4 regions of the Bradyrhizobium sp. UBA2491 genome follow, and region 1 is predicted to be linked to each of the others. Evidence: riboswitches for the same ligand, from Rfam matches in the RefSeq annotation. Region 1 holds a riboswitch; each other region holds the start of a gene.
What was found. A riboswitch is a leader RNA that binds a small molecule or an ion and turns the genes downstream of it on or off. The one in region 1 is predicted to bind cobalamin.
Positions count from the first base shown of each region.

Region 2: another riboswitch for cobalamin. It lies ahead of B2W55_RS28395 (TonB-dependent receptor); the one in region 1 lies ahead of B2W55_RS05665 (TonB-dependent receptor).
Region 3: another riboswitch for cobalamin. It lies ahead of B2W55_RS26940 (DUF1636 family protein); the one in region 1 lies ahead of B2W55_RS05665 (TonB-dependent receptor).
Region 4: another riboswitch for cobalamin. It lies ahead of metE (5-methyltetrahydropteroyltriglutamate--homocysteine S-methyltransferase); the one in region 1 lies ahead of B2W55_RS05665 (TonB-dependent receptor).

Region 1 is NZ_DDOP01000017.1:89,270-94,912, reverse strand. Features, by position in the region: gene B2W55_RS05680 (LysR substrate-binding domain-containing protein) at 1-405, shown strand, start outside; gene B2W55_RS05675 (amidohydrolase family protein) at 507-1,997, shown strand; gene B2W55_RS05670 (CobW family GTP-binding protein) at 1,999-2,928, shown strand; cobalamin riboswitch at 3,020-3,215, shown strand; gene B2W55_RS05665 (TonB-dependent receptor) at 3,323-5,614, shown strand; gene B2W55_RS05660 (PepSY domain-containing protein) at 5,617-5,643, shown strand, end outside.
Region 2 is NZ_DDOP01000081.1:89,777-95,419, forward strand. Features, by position in the region: gene B2W55_RS28380 (MFS transporter) at 1-225, opposite strand, end outside; gene B2W55_RS28385 (hypothetical protein) at 454-1,743, shown strand; gene B2W55_RS28390 (hypothetical protein) at 1,848-2,009, opposite strand; gene B2W55_RS28395 (TonB-dependent receptor) at 2,129-4,342, opposite strand; cobalamin riboswitch at 4,510-4,707, opposite strand; gene B2W55_RS28400 (FecCD family ABC transporter permease) at 4,820-5,643, shown strand, end outside.
Region 3 is NZ_DDOP01000079.1:44,475-50,117, reverse strand. Features, by position in the region: gene cobN (cobaltochelatase subunit CobN) at 1-2,025, opposite strand, end outside; gene cobW (cobalamin biosynthesis protein CobW) at 2,025-3,059, opposite strand; gene B2W55_RS26940 (DUF1636 family protein) at 3,056-3,430, opposite strand; cobalamin riboswitch at 3,522-3,732, opposite strand; gene cobO (cob(I)yrinic acid a,c-diamide adenosyltransferase) at 3,771-4,421, shown strand; gene B2W55_RS26930 (cobyric acid synthase) at 4,434-5,643, shown strand, end outside.
Region 4 is NZ_DDOP01000039.1:90,114-95,756, reverse strand. Features, by position in the region: gene B2W55_RS11750 (helix-turn-helix domain-containing protein) at 1-631, opposite strand, end outside; gene B2W55_RS11745 (hypothetical protein) at 841-1,038, opposite strand; gene metE (5-methyltetrahydropteroyltriglutamate--homocysteine S-methyltransferase) at 1,181-3,523, opposite strand; cobalamin riboswitch at 3,634-3,833, opposite strand; gene B2W55_RS11735 (DUF6925 family protein) at 4,106-5,095, shown strand; gene B2W55_RS11730 (hypothetical protein) at 5,142-5,643, shown strand, end outside.

The DNA of each region.
Region 1 (5,643 bases):
CATCGCCAGGAGGTCATGGTCGAGCACTACGTCGTGGCGATGCGGGCGCGGCATCCGGCTGCGAAGGCGTTCAATCTCAAGACATGGCTTGCCTATCCTCATGTTCTCGTCTCCGGCCGTGGTGACAACCGCTCGCCGCTCGATGCCGAGCTCGCGAGCCGGCATTTGTCGCGGCGGATCGGGCTCGTGGTCCCGACCTTTCAGATGGTGCCAAGCCTGCTGCGCGGCTCCAACATGATCGCGATGCTTCCCTCGCGGGTGGTCGCCGATTTCAGCGGGTTGGTCTCATTTCCGCCGCCGATCAAAGCGGCAGGATTTTCCCTGCATCTGGCCTGGCACCGGCGCCGCGCGAAGGATGCTGCGCTACAACATGTCGCGACGATCCTTGCCGGGTTGCTGCGATAAGAGCGATGCAATTTTGGCTGTTGGCGCCGGATGGCGCCGGTCGTAAGCGTTGATGGGGCCGTTGGTCGAGGCTTCATTTTGGACATGCGGAGAATGGCGAGATGGGTGGTCTGGTGATCAGCGGTGGCCGAGTGGTGGATCCAGCCAGCGGGATGGACGCGATCGGCGATGTCGCCGTGGTCGACGGCAAGATCGCGGCTGTTGGCACCGGGCTTGGCGGCGCCGAGCGGCAGATCGACGCGACCGGGCTCGTGGTGGCGCCCGGCTTCATCGACCTGCACGCGCATGGCCAGACCATTCCGGCCGATCGCATGCAGGCCTTCGACGGGGTCACGACATCGCTCGACCTCGAGGCCGGCGTGCTGCCGGTCGCATCCTGGTACAAGCGGCAGGCCGAAAAGGGGCGGGTGCTGAATTACGGCGCCGCGGCCAACTGGGCGTTCGCCCGGATCGGCGCGATGACCGGCTCCAATTCGGAGAGCTCGCTGGAATCGTTCGGCAGCGCGATGCGCGACCGCCGCTGGATCGACAATGTGGCGACGGAGGGCGAAGTCGGCGGCATTCTCGAACGTCTCGCCAACGGCCTGAACGAGGGCGGCATCGGCATCGGCATCCTCAACGCCTATGCGCCCGGCGCCGGCGTGCAGGAATTGACCGCGGTGTGCCAGCTCGCCGCCAATCACGCGGTGCCGACCTTCACCCACGTCGCCTACATGTCGCGGATCGACCCCGAAAGCGCGGCAGAGGCTTATATCCGCCTGATCGGCTATGCCGGCGCCACCGGCGCGCATATGCACATCTGCCATTTCAACTCGTCGAGCAAGACCGACATCGAACGCTGCGTCGCGCTGATCGCGAAGGCACAGGCGCAGGGCCTGCCGATCACGGTCGAGGCCTATCCCTATGGCACCGGCTCGACGGTGCTGGCGGCGACCTTCTTCAGCGATCCAAAATTCGAGGAGCGCAACGGCCTCGGCTACGATTCGGTGCAGCGCGTCACCGACGGTCATCGCTTCGGCAGCCGCGAGGAGCTGCTGGCGGCGCAGGCCGCGGAGCCCTCCACGCTGGTGCTGTGGCATGTGCTCGACATCGAGAACAACTCGCATCATCGCGACCTGCTCGACATGGCGGTGCTGTATCCGGGCGGCGCGATCGCCTCCGACGCGATGCCGTGGACGCTGTCGGATGGCCGCCCCTACACCGGCGATGCCTGGCCGCTGCCGGACGACGCCACCTCGCATCCGCGTTCGGCGGGGTGCTTCACCCGTTTCATCCGCGAATGGGTGCGCGAGCGCAAGAAGGTGTCGCTGCTCGAAGGCATCCGCAAATGCGCGCTGATCCCGGCCGAGATCCTGTCGGCGAGCACGCCGGCGATGCGCGCCAAGGGCCGGCTGCAGGCGGGCGCCGATGCCGACGTCGTGGTGTTCGACTACGAGACGCTGAGCGATCGCGCGACCTTCTCCGCCATGAATCGCCCGGCGGAAGGCGTACGGCACCTCGTGGTCAGCGGCCAGCCGCTGATCAAGGATGGCGTGCTCGACGTCGCGGCACGTCCCGGCCGGCCGGTGCGCCGGCCCGTCACCGGGGCCTGACGTGCCGGTCCCGATCCTGCTGGTCGCGGGCTTCCTCGGGGCGGGCAAGACCACGGTCGTCAACCATCTGCTGGCGCATGCGCAAGGCCGGCGCATCGCCGCGGTGGTGAACGACTTCGGCGCGATCAACATCGACGCTGAGTTGATCGCCGGCGCCAGCGATGGCGTGGTCAGCCTGAGCAATGGCTGCATCTGCTGCACGCTGGAAGGCGACCTGCTGCGCACGCTCGCAACCCTGCTGCGGCGTGATCCGCGTCCCGAGTTCATCGTGATCGAGACCAGCGGGATCGCCGATCCCGCCGACATCGTGCGCAACCTGATGGATCCGGTGATCTGGAAGGAGGCGCCGCTGGAGACGGTGCTGTGCGTGGTCGACGCGACGCAGCCGGTGACCGCGCTGGATGATGCGCTGCTGCGGTCGCAATTGCGGGCGGCGGACATCGTCGCGCTGAGCAAGATTGATCTCGCCGACGCAGCCGCGTGCGCCGCGATCCGCGATGCCGTCCGCGCCGTGCGTCCGGCGGCGGTCGTGGTCGATGCCGTGCACGGCGAGGTGCCGGCGGCGTTGCTGTTCCCGGCGGATCTCGATCATGTGCCGGTGCTGCGAGAGATTACGCCGAGACGGCCGGCAGCGGACCGGTTCGAGACACTGAGCTGGACGTCGGAGCGGCGGGTGCTCCTGCCGCGATTGCAGCAGGCGATCGGCAGGCTGGCGCCGAAGCTCGCGCGGGCGAAGGGGTTGTTCGAAACGGTCGAGCAGCCCGGCCGGCCGATGGTATTTCAACTGGCCGGCGGACGCGCGACATTGACCGCGGGCGGGGCGCCGGCGGCCGGGGTGCCGCGGACGCGCATCGTGTTCATCGCCGAGATGGGCGCGCTGTCGCGCGGCGAGATCGATGCGATTATGGACGGCTGCGTCGAGGCACCATGAAATGACGGCAATCAATAGTGACGTTGCAGCAACGCTTGTCCGCAAAGCATGTGTGCGGTGATCACAGCGAATTGACAGCCCGATGAGCAGCTCTTAATCGTTTGTCGACGGTTCCCTTCGGGGATCAAAAGGGAATGCGGTGCGAGGGAAACCCCAATGCCGCAGCTGTCCCCGCAACTGTAAACGGCGAGCCTTTCGTCAATTTGCCACTGGGCTGTCAGGCCCGGGAAGGCGTCGACAGGCGATGACCCGTGAGCCAGGAGACCTGCCGTCAGTCGTGGTCACACGCGAGCACATCGGGCGGGGGCGTCCTGGTGGGATCGGAACGTTGCTCGTTGAGCAATGCGCCAGTCCGCGTTCGCGGTGACGTGCCACGTTACCGCGAGTTTCCTTGATGTCGTCATCGTCTTCCGTTGCGCTGGGGCTGCGCCTCGGTTTGTTCTGCTCATTGTCGTCGCTGCTGCTGCCGGCCGAGGTGCTGGCGCAGTCCGCTCCTGCAACGAAACTCGATCCGATCGAAGTCTCGCCTTCGGCCGCGGCCAAGCCGAAACCCGCTGCGCAAGCAGCCAATACCGCAACCACATCGCGACCGAGGTCCCGCCGTGCAACGACCGCGGTGGCGGGCGGCGCGCCGCAGCCCGCGGCCGCATCGTCTGCATCGACATCGGGATCGCCATCGCCGACGCTGAATGCCACCAAGCCGGGAACCACCGGCAGCCGGCTCAATCTGACGCCATTGCAGACGCCGGCCAGCGTGGAGATCATCACGGCGCAGACCATCCAGGAACGCGGCCAGCATAATGTGCTCGATGCCGTCACGCAGAATGCGGCCGGCTTCATCGCGACGCCGGCGCCCGGCAATGGCGGGCTGTCGTTCAGCGACCGCGGCTTTGCTGGCAGCAACTCGGTGATGACGCTCTATGACGGAACACGCTTCTATATCGGCTCCGGCACGCTGACGTTTCCCTACGACACCTGGTCCACGGATCGCATCGAGGTGCTGCGTGGGCCGGCCTCGGTGTTGTACGGCGAAGGCGCGATCGGCGGCGTCATCAACGTCGTTCCGAAGAAGCCGCAGAGCACGCCTTACAACGCGGCCGAGGTCTCGCTCGACAGCAACATGACGCGACGGCTGTCGGTGGACAGCACCGGTCCGATCAGCCCCAATGTGTCCTACCGGGTCAACGCCACCGGCAACATGTCGGACGGCTGGGTCGATCGCGACAAGACATCGAATGTGGTGATCTCAGCTGCCGTGCGTGCGCAGGTGTCGGAAAGTCTCGCCTTCACGCTTTCCGAAGATTACGGCGACCGCAGTCCGTCACGCTACTTTGGCACCCCGCTGATCAATGGCTCGATCCAGGATGCGCTACGCTTCAAGAACTACAACGCGCTCGACAGCACGATCCGCTATCAGGACAGCTGGACCCAGTTCAAGACCGAGTGGGATGTCGCCGACGGCATCAAGATCAACAACACCCTGTATTACCTGACCAGCGAGCGGCACTGGCGTGATATCGAGAACTACACCTGGAATCCCAAGACCCAGCTGCTCGACCGCAACAACTATATCGAAATCTTCCACGACCAGAAGCAGGTCGGCAACCGAATGGATGCGACCTTCAACGGTCACGTCTTCGGGCTTGCGAACCAGTTTGTTGCCGGGTTCGACGTCAACCACATCGACTTCACCCACACCAACAACTCGCCCTATAGCGGTACATCGTCGGTCAATCCCTACGTCTTCGATCCCGGTTCATTCTTCGCGACGACGTCTCCGACCGCGCCCGGCTTCAACTCGATCGTGAATCAGTACGCGCTGTTCGCCGAGGATCGTCTGTCGCTGACCGATCAATTGTCGCTCGTCACTGGCGTCAGATATGATCGCCCCGATATCGATCGCACCGACTACAGGACGCCGGCGAACAGCTTTGGCGTTTCGCTGTCCGGCACCAGCTGGCGCACCGGGTTGGTCTACGAGCCGATCAAGAACCTCGCGTTCTACGGTCAGTACGCGGTCGGCGTCGATCCGGTCACCAACCTGATCTCGCTGACGACATCGCAGAAAACCTTCCAGCTTGCGACCGGCAAGCAGACCGAGATCGGGGTCAAGCAGTCGTTCTGGGGCGGACGCGGCGAGTGGACGCTGGCGGGCTATGAGATCGTCAAGACCGGCCTGACCATTCCCGATCCAAGCAATCCGACCGCCGGCCTGGCGTTGCAGATCGGTCAGCAATCTTCCCGCGGGGTCGAGGGATCGATCGGGCTGGCGCTGAACGATGGCTGGCGCGTCGATGCCAATCTTGCGCTGCTGCGCGCCAGATACGACAACAACAGCCAGGTGGTCGGTGGCAAGGTGGTCAGCTACAATGGCAATGTGCCGGTCAACGTGCCGCAGCAGGTTTCCAACGTCTGGCTGACCTGGGATTTTGCGCCCAATTGGTCGGTCTATGGCGGCGTGCAGATCGTCGGTGCCATGTACTCGGACCTTGCCAACACCCAGTTGCGGCCCGGATACAATGTGGTCAATGGCGGCATCAGGTGGAAGCCGGATGATCGGACCACGGTCGCGTTCCGGGTCTACAATCTGTTCGACAAGGTCTATGCGGTGACCTCCAACGGCACGGGACAATGGCTGCTGGGCATGCCGCGCACCGCCGAACTGTCCGTCAACGTGAAGTTCTGACCATGCGCAAGGCTCTGATCCGGCGAGGG
Region 2 (5,643 bases), on a different contig from region 1:
GTAGCCGATCGGCGCCTGGGTCAGGCCCGAGACCACCGCGAATACGGTGAGCGCCAGGCCGAGCTCGACATATCCAACACCGAGCTGCTGCTTCAGGAACGGAAACAGCATCGGCAGCACGAAGATATGGAAATGGCTGACCCAATGGGCGACCGAAATCCCGGTCAGCGTGCGCGCCGCACTGTCGGCTTTCGCTTGCTGCGGTGCGGCCAGAATATCGACCATGTCCGTGAAAACCCCAGTTCCGTAAGCGTTTTGCAGCGAAGCGGGCACCGGTTCGCATGCACAAAACGCGTCGAGAAGCCATGCCCGGCAGGGCCGGCAGAAAATAGAGGTTGGCGGCTAATTGTCCATGAACACAGGCGCATGGCTGCCCCCGGCACGGCCGTGCCGGATCGACACATGCGGCATTAAATGCAGCGACAAATTGTGGCCGTGCGGGGATGATCGGCCATGGTCGACGCCAGAACGCCACTCCGGGTGCTTGTGTCGGAGGGCTCCAGCACCTCCAGCCGCGAGGCGATCACGATCCTGGGGCTGGCCGGCCATCACGTCGAGATCTGCGATCCGGCGCGCTGGTGCCTGGCGCGCTATTCCCGCTTCGTCCGCAAATATCACCATTGCCCGCCGCTGCGGTCGGATCCGGCCGGCTATCTCGGCTTCGTCGAGCGCCTGCTGGCGGCGCGGCATTTCGATGTGCTGCTGCCGACCCATGAACAGGGCTTCCTGTTCGCCCGCTCCGAGGCCCGGCTGAAGGCGCACACCGGCCTCGCGCTGCCGGATTTCGCGAGCTATCGCGCGGTGCACGGCAAGGCCGGCTTCAGCCGCCTGCTCGACCGGCTCGGCCTGCCGCAGCCGCCGACCCGGATCGTGACCTCGGCCGACGAGCTGCGCGCGGCGATCCGGTTTCCTTCGGTGGTCAAGACCTCGGTCGGCACCGCCAGCCGCGGCATCTGGTTCGTGCGCGACGCCGGCGATCTCAATCGCGCGCTCTACGATCTCGAATCGTCAGGCGATTTCGCCGGCGAGGTGCTGGCGCAGGATCTGATCACCGGCACGGTCGAAAAGGCCCAGTCGGTGTTCTGCCGCGGCGCCCTCGTCGGCTTCCACGCCTACCGGCAGGTCGCGGCCGGTGTCGGCGGCGGCGAGGCGATCAAGGAGAGCGTGAGCCGGCCGGCGATCCGGGCCAGCCTCGAGACCATCGGCGCGCATCTTCGCTGGCACGGCGCGCTCTCGGTCGACGTCATCATGCCGCTGGACAGCGCGACGCCGCTGTTGATCGACTGCAATCCGCGGCTGGTCGAGCCCGTCAACGCCTATCGCGCCGGCACCGATCTGGTCGATCTGCTGCTGCGCGTCTCGCTCGGCGAGACCCCGGCGCGGCTGCCCGACGGCCGCGCCGGGGTGCGGACCCATCTGGCGATGCAGGCGCTGTTCGGCAGCGCCTCCCGCGACGGAACGCGGCGTGACCTGATCCGCGAATGCGGCCGCATCGCCGCGGGCAAGGGTCTCTATCGCGGCAGCTCCGAGGAATTGACGCCGGTGCGGCTCGATTGGCCTTCAGCCGTGCCGGTGGCGATGACGACGGCGCTGCTGCTGGCCTCGCCGCCGATCGCCTCATCGCTGGCGCGCGGCGGCTTCGGCGCGCATCTGCTCGACCGCGCGAGCATCAGGACGATCGAGGGGGAGGATTTTATGCACGATCTCTCGACACGTCGTCCCGGCGAAGGCCGGGACCCATAACCACGAATACAAGTTTGGTGGCACGCCGGGGCGGCACGGTGCCCAATAGCGCGCTTCAGGGGTAATGGGTCCTGGCTTTCGCCAGGACGACATCGTGGATAGTCCTACAACGGCTCGTCGTCATTGCCGTAGCGATCGAGCTTCGGCGTGGCGATGTCGCCATCCTCGTAGGACTCGTCGTCCGGCGGCGCTGCGGGTGGTGGAGGCTTCTTCGCCTTGTCGTCAGGCTTGGTGCCGCCCTTGTCCTGCTTCCCGGCCTTGGCCATGCGTTTCCCCTGCGCGGGTCAAATCAGTCGCCGGAATTCTACTCCAGTTCGTGGGCGCTCGTCATGTGAGGAGACGGCGCGGTGAGGTCACACCCGCGCCGCTCTTTGTCCGGGCATGCCTAGAACGTCGCGCCGGCCTTCACCATGTAGGTGCGGCCGGGCAGCGGATAGGCCGAGAAGCGGCCGGCCGTGAACGAGCTCGCGATGGCGTAGTCGTAGTACAGCGCGTTGAACAGGTTGTTGACGCTGAGCGACCAGAAGAAGCGATCGACTTGCCCGCTCAGCTTGATGTCGGCGGTGGCGTTGCCGGGAATCCGGCCCTGGGTGTTGGCCTGGTCGTTGTCCATGACGCGCGAGCTCCAGGCCCGCGCCGTGGCGTCGAACACCAGGTAGTTCTGCCAGATATTCCAGGTGATGCCGATATTGCCGGTGTAGCGCGACACCAGCGGCACGTCGTTGCCGGCCCACATGCCTTCGCGGAAGACGGCGCGGGTGACCGCCATGCCGCCGCGCAGGGTCACGGTGTCGCTGACCTTGAGCGAAGCGCTGGTCTCGGAACCGTAGCGGCGGGTCGGATCGAGGTTGACGTTGTAGAACAGCACCGGGTTGAAATGAATCTCGTTCTCGAGATCCATCAGATAGACGCTGGTCTGGACCTGGAAGCGATTGGTCTTGACCCGGAAGCCGCCCTCGACGTCCTCCGAGGTCTGGGTCTTGAGCTGGAAGTTCTGCGGGATCGGCGCGAACGTCACCGGATCGAACGACGGGCCGGATGCGACGCGCTCGTCGACATCGGGGGTGCGGAAGGCGCGGGCGGCGCGGCCGAACACCGAGAAGGTGTCGGTGAAGCGATGCTCGACGCCGACATGCAGCGCATATTGCGTCTCGTTGCTGTCGAGCGGAGCCGCCTGCGTATCGAACGCGAACGGCGCGTTCGGGTCGTAGCGGTCGCGTGCCGAGACGCTGGTATTCTGGACGCGCGCGCCGTAGGAGACATCGGTGGTCGGCAGCAGTCCCAGCGTATGCTGCCAGTATCCGGCGACGGTCTGCTGCTCGATGTTGTAGATGTGGTAGGGGTCGACGCCCTGGTAGGCGCCGCGCGCCTCGCGGAAGGTCGAGTCGTAATAGTCGATACCGGTCAGGATCGTCGACGGCATTCCGAAGGCCACGTTCTTGATGCTGAGCCGCGGCGTGATCGACCATGTCTGCAACGCCGCATCGTTGTAGGTCGAGGCAAAGCTGATGGTCGGCACGGTGCCGAAGAAGCCGCTCTGGGTGTCACGCTGCCGCCAGCCGCCGTCGACGATGAGGTCGACGCCGTTCATCAACGTCTTGGTGAAGCCGGCGGTGACGCTTGATGTCTGCTGGTTGGCGTAGTCGAACGGCGTGCTGGTGCCCCTGCGGTCGGTCTGCAACTCGTTGACGCCGATCGACGGATCGACCAGCCGTCCGCCGGGGAGACCAAGCTTCTGATCGCTGCCGGTGACGGTCAGGAAGGCAGAGAGGTCCGACGTGTTGTAGTTGACGTTGCCGACCGCGTTGCGCTGGTCGAGCGCATTGTTGGCGCGGTAGCCGTCGGACTTGATGCCGTTGCCATAGAACGAGGTCGACCACGGCCCCGAATTGAGTGCTGCGGAGATCGCGGCCATCCGCGTGTTGAACGAGCCGACGCCGCCCTCGGCTTTGATCGTGGCTGGCGGGCCGCCGGCGCCGGTCTTGGTGATGATGTTGACGACGCCGCCCACCGCGTTGTCGCCGTAGAGCACGGCGCCGCTATTGCCGCGGCTGATCTCGATGCGCGCGATCGAATCGAGCGGGATCGTGGTGAGGTCGAAGCCGGCCTTGTCGACGTCGTTGAGGCGGCGGCCATTGAGCAGGAACAGGGTGTTGTCGGAGGCGAAGGCGCCGAAGCCGCGCAGATCGACCGCAGTCTTGGCGCCGTTCGGGCCGCCATAGAGCGTTTGCAGTTGTACGCCCGGCACCTGGGCAAGGATTTCCGGCAGCGACTGCACCGGCGAATGCGCGATGTCGTCGGCCGTGATCACGGTCGAGGACGAGCCGACGATACCGGCGAACTGGCGTCCGCCGCCGTTGCCGCCCGTTCCGGTGGCCGGTGCGGTTCCGGTCGAATTCGATCCGGCGCCGCTGCCGGCATCGCTGCTCTGGGAGGTGCCCGGCGCCGGGCGGCGCGGCGCCGGCGCTTCGTCGGCGGCCGGCTTGGCGCGCGTGACGTTCTGGTCGTTCGGTTTGGCGACCTCGATGGCCGGGAGCTGATCGGGAGACGGGACTTGCTGCGCCCGCGCGGCGGAGGCGGCGATTGCAGGGGCGATCATCGTCGACGCGAGCAGAAGCGCGCGGCGGCGCCGATGGGAAGGGAAGCAAAACATAAAGTGCGGCCTCGGAATGACGTCAGTGGCACGTCACCGCGAACCCAGTCTCACCATTGCACTTGCGGCATCCGGTGAAGCTCATGCCTGTACTCCCCGACCGGCATCGTCGCGTGTGACCACGGCTGACGGCAGGTCTCCTGGCTCGCGGGTCGTTACCCTTCGTCGCCTTCCCAGGACCGAGTTTCCCAGTGGCATCTGACGAAGGATTCACCGCATACAGTTGCGGGGGCAGCCGCGGCATTGGGGAGGTTTCCCCGCACCGCATTCCCTTTTCATCTCATTAAAGAACCGTCATGTTCAACTAGCGTTCGGCCGGGCAGCAAAGTCAATCCGGCGGGCGTCCGGCGGCGGCGAGGCGGTCACGGTTTTTATCGAGTGTCGCTTGTCTGCCACGGCGATCGCTGTAAGAGCATGGATTGGATGAGCGTGCAGGATTTTGCCTTGGCGGCCGAGGTCGCGGCGCGGCGCCGGTGGGGTGCCACCACGGCGCTGCTCGCGCTCGTCGTGCTGCTGCTGGTGGTTTCGCTCGGCGTCGGTCCGGTGCGGTTGTCGCCGCTCGCGGTGATCGAGGCGCTGTTCGGCGGCGGCAGCGACGTCGCGCAGGTGATCGTGCGCGAGATCCGCTTGCCGCGTACCATCCTGGCGTTCGCGATCGGCGGCATTCTCGGGCTGTCCGGCGCGGCATTGCAAGGCTTGCTGCGCAATCCGCTGGCGTCGCCATCGCTGTTCGGCGCGCCGCAATCGGCGGCATTCGGCGCGGTGCTGGTGATCGCGCTCGGCCTCGCCGATGTGCGCTCCTACGCGCTGCCGGTGGTGGCGATCATCGCCGCCTTCGGCTCGGTGTTCGCGTTGCTCGCGATCGCCGGCCGCAATGCCGGGCTGTTGATCCTGATCCTCGCAGGGCTCGCGATATCGAGCTTCGCCGGCGCCGCCACGGCGCTGGTGATGAATCTCTCGAGCAATCCTTTCGTGGTGCTGGAGATTGCGTTCTGGCTGCTTGGTTCGCTCGAGGACCGCAGCTTCCAGCACGTCGCGCTGGCGCTGCCCTTCATCGTCGCGGGCGCCGCCATCCTGCTCAGCCAGGCCAGTGCGTTCCGCGCGCTGACGCTCGGCGAGGAGGCCGCGCAAAGTCTCGGCGTCGACGTCGGAAGGTTGCGGCTCCTCGTCATCACCGGCGTTGCGCTCGGCGTCGGCGGCGCGGTCGCCGTCACAGGCACCATCGGCTTCATCGGGCTCGTCGCGCC
Region 3 (5,643 bases), on a different contig from region 1:
CTGCCCGAAGACGTGCAGGCCGTCGCCGAACTGGCTCTCCTTGAGATCGCAGACGAAGCGGTCGATTTGCGGAATCGCCTCGGCCGCCGAGACCGACGCCGCAAGACCCAGATCATCCTCGAGGCCCGCGATGCGTGCCTCCTCGCGGATCGCAGCGATCAGGCGCTGCCGTCGGGCGGGATCGAGACCGTCGGCAGTCGAATATTCATCGAGCAAGCGCTCGAGCGCACGCAGGCTTTCCGGCACCGCGGCTTGTGCCAGCGGCGGCGGCAAGTGACCGATCGTCACGGCGCCGATCCGGCGCTTGGCCTGCGCCGCCTCGCCGGGGTCGTTGACGATGAAGGGATAGACAACCGGCAGATCGCCGATCAACGCTTCCGGCCAACACGCCGATGACAGCGCAACCGATTTGCCGGGCAACCATTCCAGCGTGCCATGCGCGCCGATGTGGACGACGGCATCGATAGCCTGCTGCCGGAGCCAGAGATGGAACGCGACATAGGCATGACGCGGCGTGCGCGACAGGTCGTGATAGTCGGCATCGCGGTGCCCGACATCACCGCGCTCCGGTTGAACGGCGATGACCGACTTGCCGCATCGGATCGCGGCGAAATGAAAGGCGCCGTCACGGCAATCGGGATCATCCTCTGGTGCTCCCCACGCGCGCGCCAGATCATCTTGGAGCTGCTCGGGAAGACTGGCGAGCGCCTTGCGATATTCGCGCACGTCCCAAGCCAGTTTACGGCGCAAGAGCGCGTCGCCCGGCGACCTCACCGGCTCGACGTCAAATCCCGCCGCCGCAAGATCCGCCAGCAACGCCTCGACCGAGGCCAGCGCATCGAGGCCGACGGCATGCGCGATCTGATGCGGACGGCCCGGATAATTCGAGAGCACCAGCGCAAGCTGCTTGTCCTGCGCGGACTTGCCGGCAAGACGGTGCCAGGCAGCGACACGCGCGACGATCGCCGCGACGCGCCCGGCATCCGGCCGATGCGCGAGATGCGCGAATTGCAGATCGGGATCGCGCTCGCCCGGCTGCTTGAAACTCACGACGCCCGCGAACAGGCGGCCGTCGACCTCCGGCAGCACCACGTGCATCGCGAGATCGCCGGGCGACAGGCCGCGCAGCGACAAGGCCCAATCCTCGCGCCGCGCGGTGGATAGCGCGACCTGGAAGACAGGACACGATGCGGCGTCGAACGGCGTCTTGCCGTCCTCGCCAGCCGCGGAGAACGCGGTCGCATTGACGATGGCGGCCGGCGCGCATGGTGCGAATTGCGCCCGCAGCCAATCGGCGACGCCCGCCGCCTTCAACGAGGTGACGAAGATCCCGTGGGCGTCAAAGCCCTTCGCGCGCAACGCATCGATCAATGCATCGACCGGCGCGGTGTCGCCGGCCGCGAGATAGGAGCGATAGAACGTCACCAGCGCCCGCGGCCGGCCATCCGATGCCGGCAGCGCCGCGACGGCGCCACGGGAGAGATCGTAAACGCCGGTCTCGGGAAGATCGATCTCGCCGACGACAGGCCCGGCATAGAGTCCGGACGCCAGCGCCAGTTGCGATATCACCGCCTGCGCGGCAACCGGCCCCCCCTTGTCGCACAACACCTTGAGCCGTCGCAGCGCGGAGACCGGCAAGGTCGAGAACTCATCCAGCCGCAGATCGTCGCGGCCGTCCGCCGGCAGCACCACCAGGGCGATGCCGCGCTCCTTCGCCAGCCGATGCACCGCGGCCAGGCCGTAGGACCAGTAGGGCTCGCCACCGATCAGACGGATGAGAATGCCGCGCGCATGAGCGAGCGTCCGCTCGATATAGGTATCGACCGACAGCGGATGGCGCAGCTCCGCGAGATTGGCGAGCCGCAGCGACGGTAACGCGGCGCGTCCCCGCCGCCAGCCGGCTGCGAAGGCCGCGAGATCGCTGTCGGAAAACGACAACACCACGAGATCGGCCGGATCCTGGCCGAGGTCCCTTGGTGTCGCGGTCTCCTCAAGGCCGCGACTCTCGCGGAAGATGACATGCATCAGACACCAAGCCGGGCCCTGATCGCCGCTTCATCGATGTCGCCATGCTCGCCGATCACGACCAGCTTCGATTGCCGGGGCCGCGCACCCCACGGCGTATCGAACTGATGCCGCACCCGCTCGCCGACCGACTGCACCAGCAGGCGCATCGGCTTTCCCGCGACCGCGATGTAGCCCTTGGCGCGCAGCACGTTCTGCTCGCGCGCCAGCCCTTTGATCGAGGCCACCAGCGCATCGATATCGGCGATCTCCGGAAGATCGATCACCACCGAATTGAAATCGTCGTGCTCATGTTCCTCTTCGCCGTCGTGATGCGACGGACGCGACGCGAGATCATTTTCCGCCGCCGCACCGAGACCCAGGATCACGCGCGCATCGATCGTGCCGTCGACCACGGGCAGCATCGGCACCTCACGCGGCATCTCGGCGGCAATCACCTGCTTCGCCGCCTTGATCCCCTCGGCGCCAGCGAGATCGGCCTTGGTCAGCAGCACGATGTCGGCGCAGGCGATCTGGTCCTCGAACACTTCCGAGAGCGGCGTCTCGTGGTCAAGGTTGTCGTCAGCGGCGCGCTGCGCATCGACGGCGACCGGATCCGGCGCAAAACGACCGGCAGCGACCGCCTCGGCATCGGCCAGCGCGATCACGCCGTCGACGGTGATCCGCGAGCGGATCTCCGGCCAGTCGAACGCCTTGAGCAGCGGCTTCGGCAGCGCAAGCCCCGAGGTCTCGATCACGATGTGATCGGGCTTCACGGGACGCGCCAGCAGTTGCTCCATCGCCGGGATGAAATCGTCGGCGACGGTGCAACAGATACAACCATTGGCGAGTTCGACGATGTTCTCGGTCGGACAATTGGCGTCGGCGCAGGATTTCAGGATATCGCCGTCGACCCCTTCGCTGCCGAATTCGTTCACCAGCACCGCGAGCTTCTTGCCGTTGGCGTTGCGGATCAGATGCTGGATCAGCGTGGTCTTGCCGGATCCGAGAAAGCCGGTCACGACGGTGACGGGGACTTTGGTGAGCGTTGTCATTCAGCGGCCTCCGGCACGACGGCAATGGGTGGAATGCGGGCAAGCGACTGCTTGCGAAAGATTTCTGGTCGGCTGCGCCACGGCGCGATGCCATCCGGCGCCGCCGCATAGGCGGACGCGCCGGCGATCACGTCCTTTGCATTGGCCTCCGACAGGCGGCCATAGACATAGGACCACCGTCCGGGCGCGCTGAGCGCGACCGAGCAGCCCTGGCTGCACGCCGACAGGCATTCGACGGGAACCAGATTGACCCCATCAGGCACGCCGGCGTCGCGAATCGCGGCGTGCAGACGTGCGCCCGGCGTGGTTTCACCTTCGGCCACCGTCTGGCCGGCGCGGCAAGTGATGCAGACATGAAGTGTAACGCTCATCGCTCTTCCCGAATTGGCAGTTGGAGGCGATGAGGCAAACGAACCAACCAATGGAGGCTCGTTCCCCGTCGCGGAACACCCCCGTCCGCCGGTCTCAATTGCTGCACTGGCAGGTCTCCCGGCTTGCGGAGCAGGCTGTCGCCCTTCGATCCCCGCCTTCCCGATTTCCGTGGAAATCAGTGGCCTTGGACATCTCTCCGGTCACGGTCGCGGGGGCGGCTGCGCTTCGGGCCCGAACCTGAGCCCTATCGCATTCCCTCTTCGCCTGTCGTAGGACAGGAACCAGCGCGGGCCCACCATTCGTCCAAGCCCAGTACTTGTCAAGCCAAAGGAATATCACATGATTTCTGAACAGGGTGGCGAGCGCGAGGACGCCGGCAGCGAGGCTTCGCTGGAGGCGCGCCACACGGCCAAAATGGCGAAAATCAAGGTCGCCCGGGACCGCATCATGGCGACCAAGAGCGGCGAAAAGGGCCTGATCATCGTTCATACCGGCGCCGGCAAGGGAAAATCATCGTCGGCCTTCGGCATGATCGTGCGCTGCGTGGCCCATGGCTTTCCTTGCGCGGTGGTGCAGTTCATCAAGGGCGCCTGGGATACCGGCGAGCGCCGGTTGCTGACCGGGCATTTCGGCGAGCTCTGTCAATTCCACGCGATGGGCGAAGGTTTCACCTGGGAGACCCAGGATCGCGCCCGCGACATCGCGGCAGCGCAGGCCGGCTGGGAGAAGGCCAAGGAGCTGATCGCGGACGAAAACCTGCGCATGGTCGTGCTCGACGAGATCAACATCGCGCTGCGCTACGACTATCTGGCGATCGCAGACGTGGTCGATTTCCTGAAGACGTCGAAGCCGGCGATGACCCATGTCGTGCTCACCGGGCGCAACGCCAAGGACGAGTTGATCGAGATCGCCGATCTCGTCACCGAGATGACCCTGGTGAAGCATCCGTTCCGCTCTGGCATCAAGGCCCAGCCGGGCGTCGAATTCTAAGAGCCCAACGCCATGGCGCGCGCATTGATGATCCAGGGGGCAGGTTCCGACGTGGGCAAGTCGCTCATCGTCGCGGGCCTCGCGCGTGCCGCCATGCGGCGCGGCCTGCGCGTGCTGCCGTTCAAGCCGCAGAACATGTCGAACAATGCGGCCGTGACCATCGACGGCGGCGAGATCGGACGCGCGCAGGCCTTGCAGGCCCTCGCCGCCGGCGTCGAGCCGCACACCGACATGAACCCGGTACTGCTGAAGCCGGAGACCGATGTCGGCGCCCAGATCATCGTGCACGGCAAGCGGATCGCGACCGCACGCGCGCGCGAATATGCCGCGATGAAACCGTCGCTGATGGGTGCCGTGGTGGAAAGTTTCGACCGCCTCAAGGCACGCACCGACCTGGTGCTGGTCGAAGGCGCCGGCAGCCCCGCCGAGGTCAATCTGCGCAAGGCCGACATCGCCAATATGGGCTTTGCGCGCAAGGCCGACGTGCCGGTGGTGCTGGTCGGCGACATCGACCGCGGCGGCGTGATCGCACAGCTCGTCGGCATCAAGACGGTGATCGATCCCGACGATGCCGCGATGATCCAGGGTTTTGTCATCAACAAGTTCCGCGGCGATCCGACGCTGTTCGACGACGGCTACCGGCTGATCGAAGCCCGTACCGGTTGGCGCGGCTTTGGCGTGCTGCCGTGGTTCGGCCGCGCCGGCGAGCTTCCGGCCGAAGACGCGCTCGGGCTGGGCGAGGCGCGCAAGCCCGGCCAGTGCAAGATTGCGTTTCTGGCGCTGTCGCGGATCGCCAATTTCGACGACCTCGATCCGTTGAAGCTCGAGCCCGGTGTCGATCTCGTGATGGTGCGTCCGGGCGAAGCCATCCCTGGTGATGCAAAACTCGTCATCCTGCCCGGCTCGAAATCGACCCGCGGCGACCTCGCGTTCCTGCGCGCGCAGGGCTGGGAGATCGATCTCTTGGCGCATCATCGCCGCGGCGGCCATGTGCTCGGCCTGTGCGGCGGCTACCAGATGCTCGGGCGGAGCGTCGCCGATCCCGATGGGATCGAAGGTCCCGCCGGCGAAACGCCCGGCCTCGGATTGCTCGACGTCACGACCGTCATGACCGAGCAGAAGACGTTGACCCGCGTCAGCGCGGTCCATGCCGCAACCCGTCAGCCGATCAGCGCCTACGAAATCCATATCGGGCACACCGACGGGGCGGATCGCGCGCGGC
Region 4 (5,643 bases), on a different contig from region 1:
CGAGCATCATCGACAGCAGCACGGGCGTATGCACGCGCTCCGCCGGCATGTCGGTGAGGATGTCCGGCGCGTGCGCGATCAACTCGGCGATGTGCGTGCCGATCATCGTCGAGGTCGTTGCGCGCTGGCGGCCATTGAGGCAGAGCTCGGCGTAGCTCGCCAGCGTCCGGGACAGCGTGCGGCCGGTTTCGGTCGCCGACAGGCCGAGGCGCGGTCGATCGAACAGCGCATCAGGCAACAGGCGTCGCGGCACGGCGAAGCAGAACAGCTTGAAATCGCGGCGATGGGCGATCTCGAACGGCTGGGTCGTATCCGCAAGCGCAAGGTCGCCGGGTGCGCAGATCTGCTCGTGGCCGCGCTGCGAGGTCCGTCCCAGGCCTTCAAGCTGGAGATTGACAAAGCAGAGATCGTCGGTGCTTGCGGCGATGTGCGACGGGAGCCGGACCACGGTGTGTCCGCTCGCAGTGACCTGGGAGATCTGAACCGGAGCGGCGTCGACCTTGGAGATCGCGCCTGCAAAGGACTCCCCGGCGATCCGGCGCGGCTCCAGCCGCACGAAAGCAGCCGCGAGGTCGTCGGCCCAACTTCCGAAAGGCTGATCCGGACGGGCCGGCCTGGTCGACCATTCCATGAGCGCCTCGAATAGATTGCCACTGCGAAGGGCCCGGCGCCCGAACGATACCGCCGGCAAAACCAGCGGTCAAATTCGGTTCAGGGGATCGACCAGGCGGCGACTGGCCGGGCCGGTCTCATTAATCCGGATGAGCGGCGATCTTGCGAAGATCAGGTGCGGACGTGGGTGCGGACGGCCCGAATTCAGGTCTGATCGTCAGTCTCCCGTTATGCTTTCGTCGTCGGCCCGAGATGCAGCTCCATGATCTGCTGCGGTGTCTCGCGGACCTCCATCGTCTGTCCGTCGCCGCCGACGAAGGCGAGCACGGTGCGCTCGCCGTCGCGCAGCATCGAGCCGACCAGCGCGATGTTGATGTGAATGGCCTGCCCGTTGTCGAACCGCGTGCACTCGATCCAGAAACGCATGGTGTCTCCTTCGATGTCCGGGTTCGACCCGGGCAGGGTTTTTCAAGGCGCGATGACGTTCGGGTGAATGTCATCGCGCCTTGGCTTTTCATAGGAGTATGATCTTTCCCGAAAACCGCTTCACATTTTTCCGGATCATGTTCTAGGCCAGCTCGCGCAACTCGCGGGCCGCGGCGACCATGTTGACGAGGGCCGGGCGGACCTCATCCCATTTGCGGGTCTTCAGGCCGCAATCCGGATTGATCCAGAGCTGGCCGTCGGTCAGGCGCTCCCGTGCCAGCTTGAGCAGCTCGGTCATCTCGGTCACCTCTGGCACACGCGGCGAGTGGATGTCATAGACGCCGGGACCGATCTCGTTCGGATAGCGATAGTTCCGGAACGCATCCAGCAACTCCATCTTCGAGCGCGAGGTCTCGATCGAGATCACGTCGGCATCCATCGCGCCGATCGCGTCGATGATGTCGTTGAACTCGGAGTAGCACATATGGGTGTGGATCTGGGTCTCGTCGCGGACGCCGGACGAGCAGATGCGGAAGCACTCCACCGCCCAGTCGAGATAGGTTGTCCACTCCGAGCGACGCAGTGGCAGGCCTTCGCGCAGCGCCGCCTCGTCGATCTGGATCATGCCGGCGCCGGCCGTCTCGAGGTCGGTGACCTCGTCGCGGATCGCCAGCGCGATCTGCCGGCAGGCCTCGCTGCGCGGGATGTCGTCGCGGACGAACGACCAGTTCAGGATGGTGACCGGCCCGGTCAGCATCGCCTTCATCGGCCGCTTGGTCAGCGACTGCGCATACTGCCACCACTCGACCGTCATTGGCTTCGGACGCGACACATCGCCGAACAGGATCGGCGGCCGGACATAGCGCGAGCCGTAGGACTGCACCCAGGCGTGCTCGGTGAACACGAAGCCGGCGAGCTGCTCGCCGAAATACTGCACCATGTCGTTGCGCTCGAACTCGCCATGCACCAGCACGTCGAGGCCGATGGTTTCCTGCCAGCGCACGGTCTCGGCGGTCTGCTCCCGCAGGAAGGTCTTGTAGTTGGCGTCGCTCAAGCTGCCCTTGGCATGCGCGGCGCGGGCCTTGCGGATCTCCGGCGTCTGCGGGAACGAGCCGATGGTGGTGGTCGGGAACGCGGGCAGGTTGAAGCGGGCATGCTGAACGTCGGCCCGTTCTTCGAACGGGCTGGCGCGGCAGCGCATCGCGGCGTCGACGGCAGCAAGGCGGCTCGCCACCTTCGGATCGTGAATCTGCGGCGAGGTCTTGCGCGCGGCGGCGGCTGCATCGGAGGCCTTCAGCGCATCCGCGATCGACGCGCGGCCGGCGGCAAGCGCGGTCCCGAGCGCGGCCAGTTCCTCGATCTTCTGCACCGAAAAGGCGAGCCAGCTCTTCACCTCGGCATCGAGCTTGGCTTCGAGTGCGAGATCGATCGGCACATGCAGCATCGAGCAGGAGGGTGCGATCTGCACCCGGTCCTTGCCGAGCTTGGCGACCACAGGTTCGAGCCGGTCGAGCAGCTTGCTCAGATCGGCGCGCCAGATGTTGCGGCCGTCGAGCACGCCGAGCGAGACGACGCGGTCGGCCGGTAGCCGGGCAAGATCGTCGAGTTGCTCCGGCGCGCGGACCAGATCGAAATGCAGGCCGGCGACCGGAAGCGCGAAGGCCGTGTCGCGGTTCGCGCCGAGGCTGCCGAAATAGCTCGCCAGCATGATCTTGACCTGCGGTACCGCCTTGGCGATCTCGGCATAGGCGTGGCGCAGCGCATTGCGCGCGGCATCGTCGAGATCGAGCACCAGGCAAGGCTCGTCGATCTGCACCCAATCGGCGCCGCGCTTGGCGAGCTCGCGCAGCACCTCGATGTAAACCGGCAGCAGCCGGTCGAGCAGCGACAGCGGCTCGAAGCTGACGTCCTTGCTTTTGGCGAGCTTGAGGAAGGTGACCGGACCGACCAGCACCGGGCGGGTCTGGTAACCGAGCGCCTTGGCTTCCTCATATTCCTCGATCGGCTTGCGCGAGGCGAGGGTGAACTGCTGATCCTTCGACAGCTCAGGCACCATGTAGTGATAGTTGGTGTCGAACCATTTGGTCATTTCCTGCGCCGGTACGCCATGACCGTGGCCATGATGGGCGTGGCCGCACGACGCGTCGTGCGTGTCACCCTGCGCGCCGCGCGCCATCGCGAAGTAGGTGGCAAGCGGTACTGGACCGCCGCTCCAGCCATAGATCGCGGGAATCGCGCCGACCATCACCGAGGTGTCGAGTACCTGGTCGTAGAACGAGAAATCGTTCGACGGGATCACCGAGACGCCGAGCTTCTTCTGGCGCGCCCAATTGGCGGCGCGCAATCCGATACCGGTGTCGATCAACACCTGCTGGCTTGACGCGCCGGACCAGAAGCTTTCGAGCGCGAGCTTGAGTTCGCGCCGCGGACCGATCCGCGGCGTGCCGAGTGTGGTAACCGGAAGAGAGGAGAGATTGGTAGACATTGGCTTAACCCCAAACAGTTGGGGGCAAAGGCCGTAGTGACACGTCTGGACTCCGCACGTGCCAAGGCGCTAGCGGGTCGCAACCGCACCACCGGGACACCCCGCCCGAGGACGTGTATGTTGTCGGGGCAGGTCTCCTGGCTCGCGGGTCGTCGCTCTTGTCCTGCCTTCCCGAGGCTCGCGCCTCAGTGGCTTTGGATGGACAACAGCTCGCCGCTTACAGTTGCGGGGGCAGCGCCGGCATCACACCGGCTTCCCTCTTAGCTCCAGGTCAATCGGGACCTGGAGAACCTCGACGAGCCTGATTAGCGGCTATCGGCTGGTGACGTCAACCTTGCCGCGGTCATCCCGCGGCGCGATCGATCTAAGCCATGGTCCGGATTGGACATTCGTGACTGGCCGCGTGCCGTGCCGAGATAATCCTGTCGTGAAGTTGCCGCGGTCTGACATAATATCTTCATGCCGGCACGAGCGACGCAGGCATTCTGGAACCATTCCTGTCGTGGATGGATGAGAGAGTCGGAAATGAGCGCAGCAGTCGCGCGAGCTTGATCGGCCGATATGACAACAGATCCTGCCACCATGGTCATGCTCGCCGCGCAGCTTGATGATCCACAGGCCGGCTGGAGCGTCGGCACGTTCGGCGCCATCGCCGAGTTCACGCGCGAGCCCGACGAACCCGTGCGGATGACACGGGCCGGCGACGGGATCACTGCCGTGACTGACAAGGGCGCGATCAGGATCGTTGCTCACGCCGGCCTGCGTCTGATCGCGTCGGAATCGCCGACCACGGATAGCTGGATGCATCGCGTCGCGCTCTGCCTTCCACAACATGGATGCGCCATGGGTGGGAGGACAGAATTGACCGAAGTCGGCCCGGATCACGACGCGTTGCGCAGCCGGGATCGCAACAGCGTGCTGTTCGACCTCGGCCTGGGCGTACTGCATATCGATGCCTGCGTACGGCTCGACGACGAGGACACCGTCCGCGCCCTCCGGAGCCGTGTTGGCAAATCGCTGTTCGCGCCGGGCAACGATGCGATGGGGATCATCCTCGGCGCCAATCCGCATCGCGTTTTCACCAGCCGTATCGGACGGGTCGAGGTGTTTCAACCGATCCCGCCCCCGGGCGGCAGGAGTCCGGACGGTCCGCACACCCATGTTCTGCCCAAACTGCTGGCGCATGGCCGCACGCATGCTGCGACCGAGCCGTTGCCCGATGGCTGGATCCCTTGCGCGCATCTCTATCCGGCACATCCGCTCCGCGATCAGCTCGGCCGCAAACGTGAATTTCGGCGCGAGCATCACGTCGCATTCCAGGCACTGCTCGCGCGCTTCGGCTTGCCTGAACTGCTGGCGTTGAAGCGCAGGGTCATCGAGGCCGTCGCCGCCGGACAGGCTCCAGATGCAGTGGTCTTGCCGGGCGACCGTTTCGCTAGGGCGACCGTCCGGGTTGCCCTTCGACAATTGGGGGCGACGGAACAACTGACGCCGGTGCTTGTCGAATGGCTTGCTGTGCACGACCGGCTCGATCTGGTAGATTCCGAGAACCCGATGGAAGCGCCGCATTGAGGCCAAGCGGCATGGGACGTGAGAAATTGCCGGAAGGAGATACGCCATGGCTTTGAACGATCTGCCTTCCAGTGATCGATTCCGGCTGCATCCCGTCGAGCCGCGCTATGCGCCGATGTTCTGCTTTGCGCTCTCGACCGCCGCATCCGCGCTCGCGAGCTTCGTGTTCGCCTGCGCGACGCCGTTTGCCGCGTTCGCCGTGATCGCTGCGGCCGTGTTGCCGCTGCGCGGGGCCATGCTGGTGGTGTTCGGCACGTGGCTGGTCAACCAGACCATTGGATTTGGCGTGCTGCACTATCCCGTCGATGCCAAGACCATCGCCTGGGGTTTTGTGATCGGGGCTGCGGCCCTCGCCGGCACCGCGGCGGCATCCGCCGTCTTTCGCCAACTGCCCAGGAACCGCGTGGTGGGTACCTTCCTGCTCGCCTTCGTCGGCGCCTATGCTGGCTATGAAATCACGCTGTTGGCCGCCACGCCGGTCCTCGGCGGGGCCGGGGCATTCACCCCGGCCATCGTTGCGCGCATCGGGTTGCGCAGCGCGCTCTGGC